Linked DNA regions of Verrucomicrobium spinosum DSM 4136 = JCM 18804. Each later gene encodes a partner of the first gene's protein in a complex. Links are inferred from orthologs where the notes say so. Each region holds a gene or a part of one and is shown on either strand. Other genes may lie near its edges. The genes, in order: cdaA and glmM.

Evidence for each region.
Region 2: the proteins of cdaA (region 1) and glmM are in contact, whole or in part, in a crystal structure (PDB 7OJS), measured with the Bacillus subtilis proteins. The link is inferred for Verrucomicrobium spinosum DSM 4136 = JCM 18804 from one-to-one orthologs.

Annotation. Positions count from the first base shown.
Region 1 is NZ_ABIZ01000001.1:5,629,886-5,633,194, reverse strand. Bases 293-3,284 are described here. They hold cdaA (diadenylate cyclase CdaA), read left to right. Parts: upstream 293-1,295; coding sequence 1,296-2,273; downstream 2,274-3,284. Other genes in these bases: VSP_RS22965 (AsmA family protein), read right to left, coding at 2,306-3,284; VSP_RS36945 (polysaccharide deacetylase family protein), read left to right, coding at 393-1,238; VSP_RS22980 (hypothetical protein), read right to left, coding at 293-318. Outside these bases: more of VSP_RS22980, read right to left, coding at 70-292; more of VSP_RS22965, read right to left, coding at 3,285-3,309. UniProt on the Bacillus subtilis protein: One of 3 paralogous diadenylate cyclases (DAC) in this bacteria, catalyzing the condensation of 2 ATP molecules into cyclic di-AMP (c-di-AMP). Upon expression in E.coli leads to c-di-AMP synthesis.
Region 2 is NZ_ABIZ01000001.1:2,949,004-2,952,191, reverse strand. Bases 266-3,136 are described here. They hold glmM (phosphoglucosamine mutase), read left to right. Parts: upstream 266-951; coding sequence 952-2,322; downstream 2,323-3,136. Other genes in these bases: VSP_RS35080 (DMT family transporter), read right to left, coding at 2,431-3,136; VSP_RS11995 (type 1 glutamine amidotransferase domain-containing protein), read right to left, coding at 266-790. Outside these bases: VSP_RS12000 (LamG-like jellyroll fold domain-containing protein), read left to right, coding at 1-204; more of VSP_RS11995, read right to left, coding at 209-265; more of VSP_RS35080, read right to left, coding at 3,137-3,188. UniProt on the Bacillus subtilis protein: Catalyzes the conversion of glucosamine-6-phosphate to glucosamine-1-phosphate. Glucosamine-1-phosphate is used for cell wall biosynthesis.

The DNA.
Region 1 (3,309 bases):
ACCTCTTCGCGCCTTGTCCAGAGTCAAAATGTCTTGCAACACCCCCGGCGCTCTTGTCCAAACAGGTGTTTAGGGGTTCTCTCCTTCGTCGTGACGCATGGCCTGTGCCCGTTTGGCGAGCATCGCCTCGCGGGATAGAATGGCGGCGGTCTGTCCCTCGGCGTACTCCTCCCAGCAAATGATGTCAGACTTGGGCAACACAACATTTTCACCGGCCTCGACGATGAACTCAAAACGATCTTCCTCCGGCACCGCCTTCAAAGCGCGAAGGATCTTCGGCTGCTCCTGGGTGCTCAGATAGACGACGAACAAGCTCATGGGCAATGGTTAGCATTGGTCGCGGTTCATGGCGATGAATTGTTTTGGTTCAATTTTGGCGCAAGCCGCTGCTTGTGCACTGTCCAGCCAGAGGCATGGTGGAAGTGGTGAAGAATTTGCGTTGTCAGCTCCGACGGGGCGTCATCCTATGGAACGCAGTGGCTCCCGTGGTGGCGCTGGTCATGCTCCTGGTGGGGTATGGCTGGCTGGCACTGGCGATCCTGATGAGTGCGCATGCCCTCTGGCTGGTGCCCACCCTCTGGCCCGCCTGTAACTGGCTGGGGGAGGTAGTTTGCACCCTGAAGGAGGCGCGGCAGGGGCGACCGGAGCGCCCGTATGATGAAGATGCCAAGGAGGTCTGGCTGACCATTGATGACGGCCCCGATCCCGTGGACACCCCGCTTTTGCTGGACTTGCTGGACCAGTATGGGGCCCGGGCCACGTTCTTTTTCATCGGTGCCCGTGCGCGCAACCATCCGGAACTCGTGGGGGAGGTACTGCGACGGGGGCACACGGTGGGAAATCATACGCTGCACCATGTGCAGTGCTGGTTCTGGGCATTCGGCCCCTCACGCGTGGCCAGTGAGGTGGGGGGGTGTCAGCAGGTACTGACCGAACTGTCTGATGGTGATTCTCCACGATGGTTCCGTGCGCCAGCGGGATTCAAGAACCCCTTGGTGCAGGCCGAGGTGGAAAGGAGAGGGCTGCGCCTTGCGGGATGGAGTGCGCGGGGGCGGGACGGGGTGATCAAAGATCAGGAGGTTATTCTCAGTCGTCTCACCTCCGGAGTGCAGCCGGGAGCCATTCTGCTTATGCACGAGGGGCGGGATGATGGTGCGGGGGGGCGGCTGGCCCCTCAAGTGCTGGCAAAACTCCTCGCCTGGCTGCGGCAGCATGGCTACCGCTGTGTTTTGCCGTAGGACGCTGGCAGCAAATCATTTGCGCCGGGCGGAGCTGCACGTTAGTTTCCCCCAACCATGTGGAATTTCATCCAGGATCACTGGAGAGACGGGGTGGAGATTCTGATTCTCGCCGTCCTGCTTTATCATGGCTACAGGTTCCTGCGTGCCACACGTGGTGCTCGCATCCTCACCGGCTTGCTCGTCCTGCTTCTGGGGCTCACACTGATTTCCCAGTTGCTGGAACTTCAGGTGATGAACTGGCTGCTGGAGCGTTTCTCCGTTTTCCTGGCGGTGGGTCTGGTGGTGCTGTTCCAGCCGGAGTTGAGGCGTGTGCTGGCTGAACTGGGCTCGCACCGGTTTTTCTCATTCAATGCCACCGAAGAGGCCAGTGTGGACCAGTTGATCGAGGCCATGGTCAGCCTTTCCCACAAGCGCTGTGGGGCGCTGTTTGCCCTTCAGCGGGGCATCGAACTCAAGCCCTATGCTGAGAGCGGCGTGGGCATGGATGCCAGGATGTCGCTGGAACTGGTGGGGACGATCTTTCATCCCAAGACGCCTTTGCATGATGGTGGCATGATCGTGGACCAAGGGCGGATCATCGCCGCTGGCTGTGTATTTCCCGTTACCCAAAAGGATCTGAACGATCGCAGTGTCGGCCTCCGGCATCGCGCTGGCATTGGCATCTCTGAGGAAACGGATGCCATCGCCTTGGTCGTGAGTGAGGAAACTGGTGCCCTGTCGCTCTGCTACAAAGGCAAGCTGGAGCACGATCTGGAGGCCAATGAACTCCGCACGCGACTTCAGCAGATCCTCATGTTTGGCGACGATGATGAGGAGGAAACCAAGCCTGGAAAACAGGAAGGGGTGACCATCGCAGATGTCAAAGCCACGTTCGCCAGGGTTAAACTCTGGTTCACCCGCGACTGGGAGGCGAAGCTGGTGTCCCTGGTGCTGGCCTTCCTTTTGTGGTACGTCATCCACGACCAGATCTCCCGCGGCCAGCGGTTCATGTTTGAAATGGGGTCTGCCACTCCCGGCTCGGTGAAGGTGTAGGGCCTGCTCGCGCCAGAGGAGGTGAATGCAGGCTACTTCCTGCCGGGGATCAAACGCCCTGGTAGTTTAAAGATCTCCTTGGCGGCCTTCCCCGTCCCTTCGAGGATGCCTTCAGCGGCACCCGCGCCTACCTTCACCCCTTCGACCCCCATCTTGGCCCCTTCTTTGAGGATGCCAGTGGCGGCGTCCACCGTCCCTTTCACAATCTGAGTCCCGGGTGCAAACTTTAGCTGCCATTTGAGGTCGGGTAGCGTGCCCGATCCTTCGAAAGTGAGCAGTTCGCTGAAGGCACCAGTGGCCAGTTTCAGCACCAGACCTTTGAGGCGGGCTTGCGCTTCGAACTGGGCATACTTGGACTCCAGATTGATCGAGCCTTTGGCGTCCACTTTGGTCGCACTGCTGGACAGGTCGAGTTGCTCGAAGACCAGGCTCCCTCCACCCATGTGATAGCGGGCGTCCAGGCGGGAGGCCACATCTTTGCCAAAGTCGGGTTGCAGAGGGTTGATCAACAGGTGCAGGGCCCCGAGGAAGGGGACCTGATAGAAACGTGCCTGAGTGATAACGATGGAGCCAGAACCGTTCACCCCGGACGGAGTCATCACCCCCCCGCCTGAAAAAGTGCCCGTCACCGAGCCCTGGCGGGGTTCGTTGCTGCCGAAGCTCCGCATCACCACGTCCAAGCTTGCTCCTGACAGCCTGGCGCTGGTCTTGAAGCTCGTGGCGGGCTGAGAGTAGTCCAGATCGAGTTCGTCAGTGGTAAGGCTCCCTCCCCAGAGCCTGGCCTTTACCTCCTTGAGCGAGGCCCGGCGATCTTTCAGCTCCAGATTGGACCGCAAGTCGTCAAGATGGATGGTCCCAGAGTCCAATGACCACGCCAAATGGCCTTCCAATTCGAGCCGCCCGTGCCACTCCAGGGCACCGGGATCCGAAAACGGCAGGAGGCCGGTGCCGGTTAGCTTCCAGACGCCCTCAGAGCGAAGTTTTTGCAGATGCACCGCATTCGGGGAGAGCTGACGAACCACCGCAGGCAGGTCCA
Region 2 (3,188 bases), 2.7 Mb from region 1 along the record:
GGCCACCTGGTGGGCAAAGCGGACGCGGATCCCTTTGCGCCGCAGCTCCTATGCACTATCCAGCTCGGCTGTCTCCGGTTCAACGAAGGCATGTTGTTGAAAAATCTCCAGCGAGTCTTCTCAGGCAAAATGGCCGAAGTCGCCATCTACGACCGATTGCTCACGATCGGAGAGATCAAGGAAAGAGCAACCAGCGCCCGATGAATTCCTATCCTTCGGGGGGAGCAGATTCGGACATGCCGGAATGCTTCCCTTCACTGATTTCCTCGATAGTCTTGGCGATGAATTGGGTGAGATCGTCCGGTTTACGACTCGTGACCAGACCATTGTCCACCACGACTGGCTGATCCACCCAGTTCCCACCCGCATTGTGCACATCGGACTGGATGGCAGGCCAGGAGGTCAGAGTACGCCCGGCCACGAGGCCTGCCTCGATCAGAATCCACGGGGCGTGGCAGATCGCACAGATGGGTTTGCCCGCCTCGGCAAAATCCCGCACAAAGTTCACTGCATCCCGGGTGGAGCGCAAAGTATCGGGGTTGGCCAGCCCGCCCGGCAATACCAGGGCATCGAAGTCGCTGGCATTCACGCTGTCCAGAGTCAGGTCCACATTGAAGTTGTCCCCTTTCTCCAGGTGATTCATTCCCTGCACCGTCCCGGCTTTGGGGGACACAATGCTCACAGTCGCCCCCGCCTGCTTCAGTGCATGCATGGGTTCTTCCAGCTCCACCTGTTCAAATCCGTCTGTGGCTAAAATGGCCACCCGCTTGTTTTCCAAGATTGCACTCATATCAGGGTTTCGGGACGGGGCGCAGGTACGGCCGGGTGCAGTTCCCCTCCCCGCCCCTGCCCTTCCATCGGGGTGGTGGATCTTTTCTGACCGAAGTGCGCCAAATCCCACCCCAGCTCGCTTTTGACTTCGAAGGGCATTTGAGGTACAACCGCCCTCCCATGTCAGCGAAGCGACAATACTTTGGTACCGACGGTGTGCGAGGAGTGGCCAACAAACACCCTATGACGCCTGAATTCGTCATGCGCCTGGGTCAGGCGGCTGCCAAGGTGCTTGGCCAGGGGGCCTCTCGCAAGGGTGCACGCCCCTGCTGCATCGTAGGCCGAGACTCTCGCCTCTCTGGAGACATGCTGGAGGCAGCACTCGTGGCTGGCCTCAACTCCATGGGGGTGGATGTGCATCTGTGCGGCCTGGTACCCACCCCGGCCGTGGCGCTGATCACCCAACAGGAAGGGGCCAGCTTTGGAGCGGTAGTTTCCGCCTCACACAACCCTTTCTACGACAACGGCATTAAATTCGTGGGCGGTGACGGATACAAGCTGACGGATGACGAGGAGTTGCTTATTGAGGCCGCCATGACGAATGAGGCCCTCCTGGCCAACCGGCCTCATGAGACCAGCATCGGCCGCACCCACGTGCTGCAGGGGTCCGCAGAACGTTACATCGCCCATGCCATGGCTTCCATGCAGAGCCGCCGGCTCACTGGCATGAAGATCGCCCTCGACAATGCGAACGGGGCAGCATCCTTCACCAGCACGGAAACGCTGAAACGTCTCGGTGCAGAGGTGATCCCTTTTCACTCCTCCCCAGACGGCGCGAACATCAATCTTCACTGCGGGTGCACTCACCCGGAGATCATTGAGGCCCTCGTCACTCAAACCGGTGCCCAGGTCGGCGTATCCCACGATGGCGACGCGGACCGGGTGGCCCTGTGCGACGAACTGGGCCAGCGCCTGAGCGGAGATGAACTGATCGCCATCGCCGTGGTCTCCATGCTGCGCAAGGGCACCCTTCGTGAGAGCACCGCCGTGGTCACCACGATGAGCAACTACGGCCTGGACGACCTCGTCACAGGCATGGGGGGCAAAGTGGTGCGCACCGATGTGGGCGACCGTTATGTGATCGCCGCCATGCGCAAACAGGACCTCAACTTTGGAGCTGAGGAAAGCGGTCACATCGTCTTTCGTGATCACGCCTCCACCGGCGACGGCCTCATCGCCGCCCTCCAGATCTTGAAAATCATGGCCGAGACGGGTGAACCACTCAGCGAACTTCGCAAGGTGCTCACCCCTTTCCCCCAGGCCAAGCGCAACCTTCGCGTGAAATCCAAGCCGGCCATCCAGGAGCTTGAAGCCGCCAACGCCCTCATCATTCAGACCGAGAAAAAGCTCGGCCGTCTGGGTCGCGTGCTGTTGCGCTACTCCGGCACCGAGCCCCTCATCCGTCTGCTCATTGAAGGCCGCGATCCCGAGTACATCGAGGATCAAGCTGGCAAAATTGCGGCAGCGATTCAGGAGCAGATTGGGGTGTGAAGTGAAGGTTAAGAGTTAGAAGTTAAGGGTTAAGTGCAAGTAGCGCTGAAACTGCCGAATCAGCGCTCTTCACTCATCACCCATACCTTCTAACTCCTTGCTCTTGTCTCACTTCCTCACCGCCACCATCGCCCCACCAGCCAGGGTCAATGCCAGACCCAGCACCTGCACAGGATTGATGGCTTCTCCCAGCAGCATCCAGGCGAGTCCGACGGTCCCCAAGGGGCCGATCATTCCGATGACCGCAAAGGCCTGAGCTCCAGCGCGCTTGAGCCCGATGCCGAACAGGTAAGAGGGTATAACCGTGCCCGCGATGGCAAGAGCCACTCCACAGCCATAGGCACCCGGGGGCAGTTTCAGGATGGCTCCCGGGGGATGCGTGAGCACGAAGTGGATGAGGACATACAGACAGGAGAAACCCACCACGCATGAGGTGAAGCGGATAGGACCGATTCGCGCAATCATCTCACCGCTCATGAGGACGAAGATGGCGTAAGAGATCGCACTGCCGAATACCAGCAGCGCTCCCAGCCACGTCTCCCCGCCTGTTTTGGCACTGGCCTCGCCATAGTAGCCAATCAAGATGCCCAAGTAGGAGAGCAGCATGGCTCCTGCCACACCCCACCTCAGCGGCTTGCGCAAGACAATGACCGATCCAAGCAGCACGATGGAAGGATAGGTGTACAGGATCATCCGCTCCAGCCCTACGCTCACATGCTCCAGGCCCATGAAGTTGATGACAGAGGAGAAATACCACCCGCAAAATCCCAGCAAGGCCAGCCTCGCCCAGTCACGGCTCGTGAGCGGGTGAACCTGCTTGCCAGACGAGGCCCAAATCCCGCCGATCAAAAAGAACGGAAACGCCA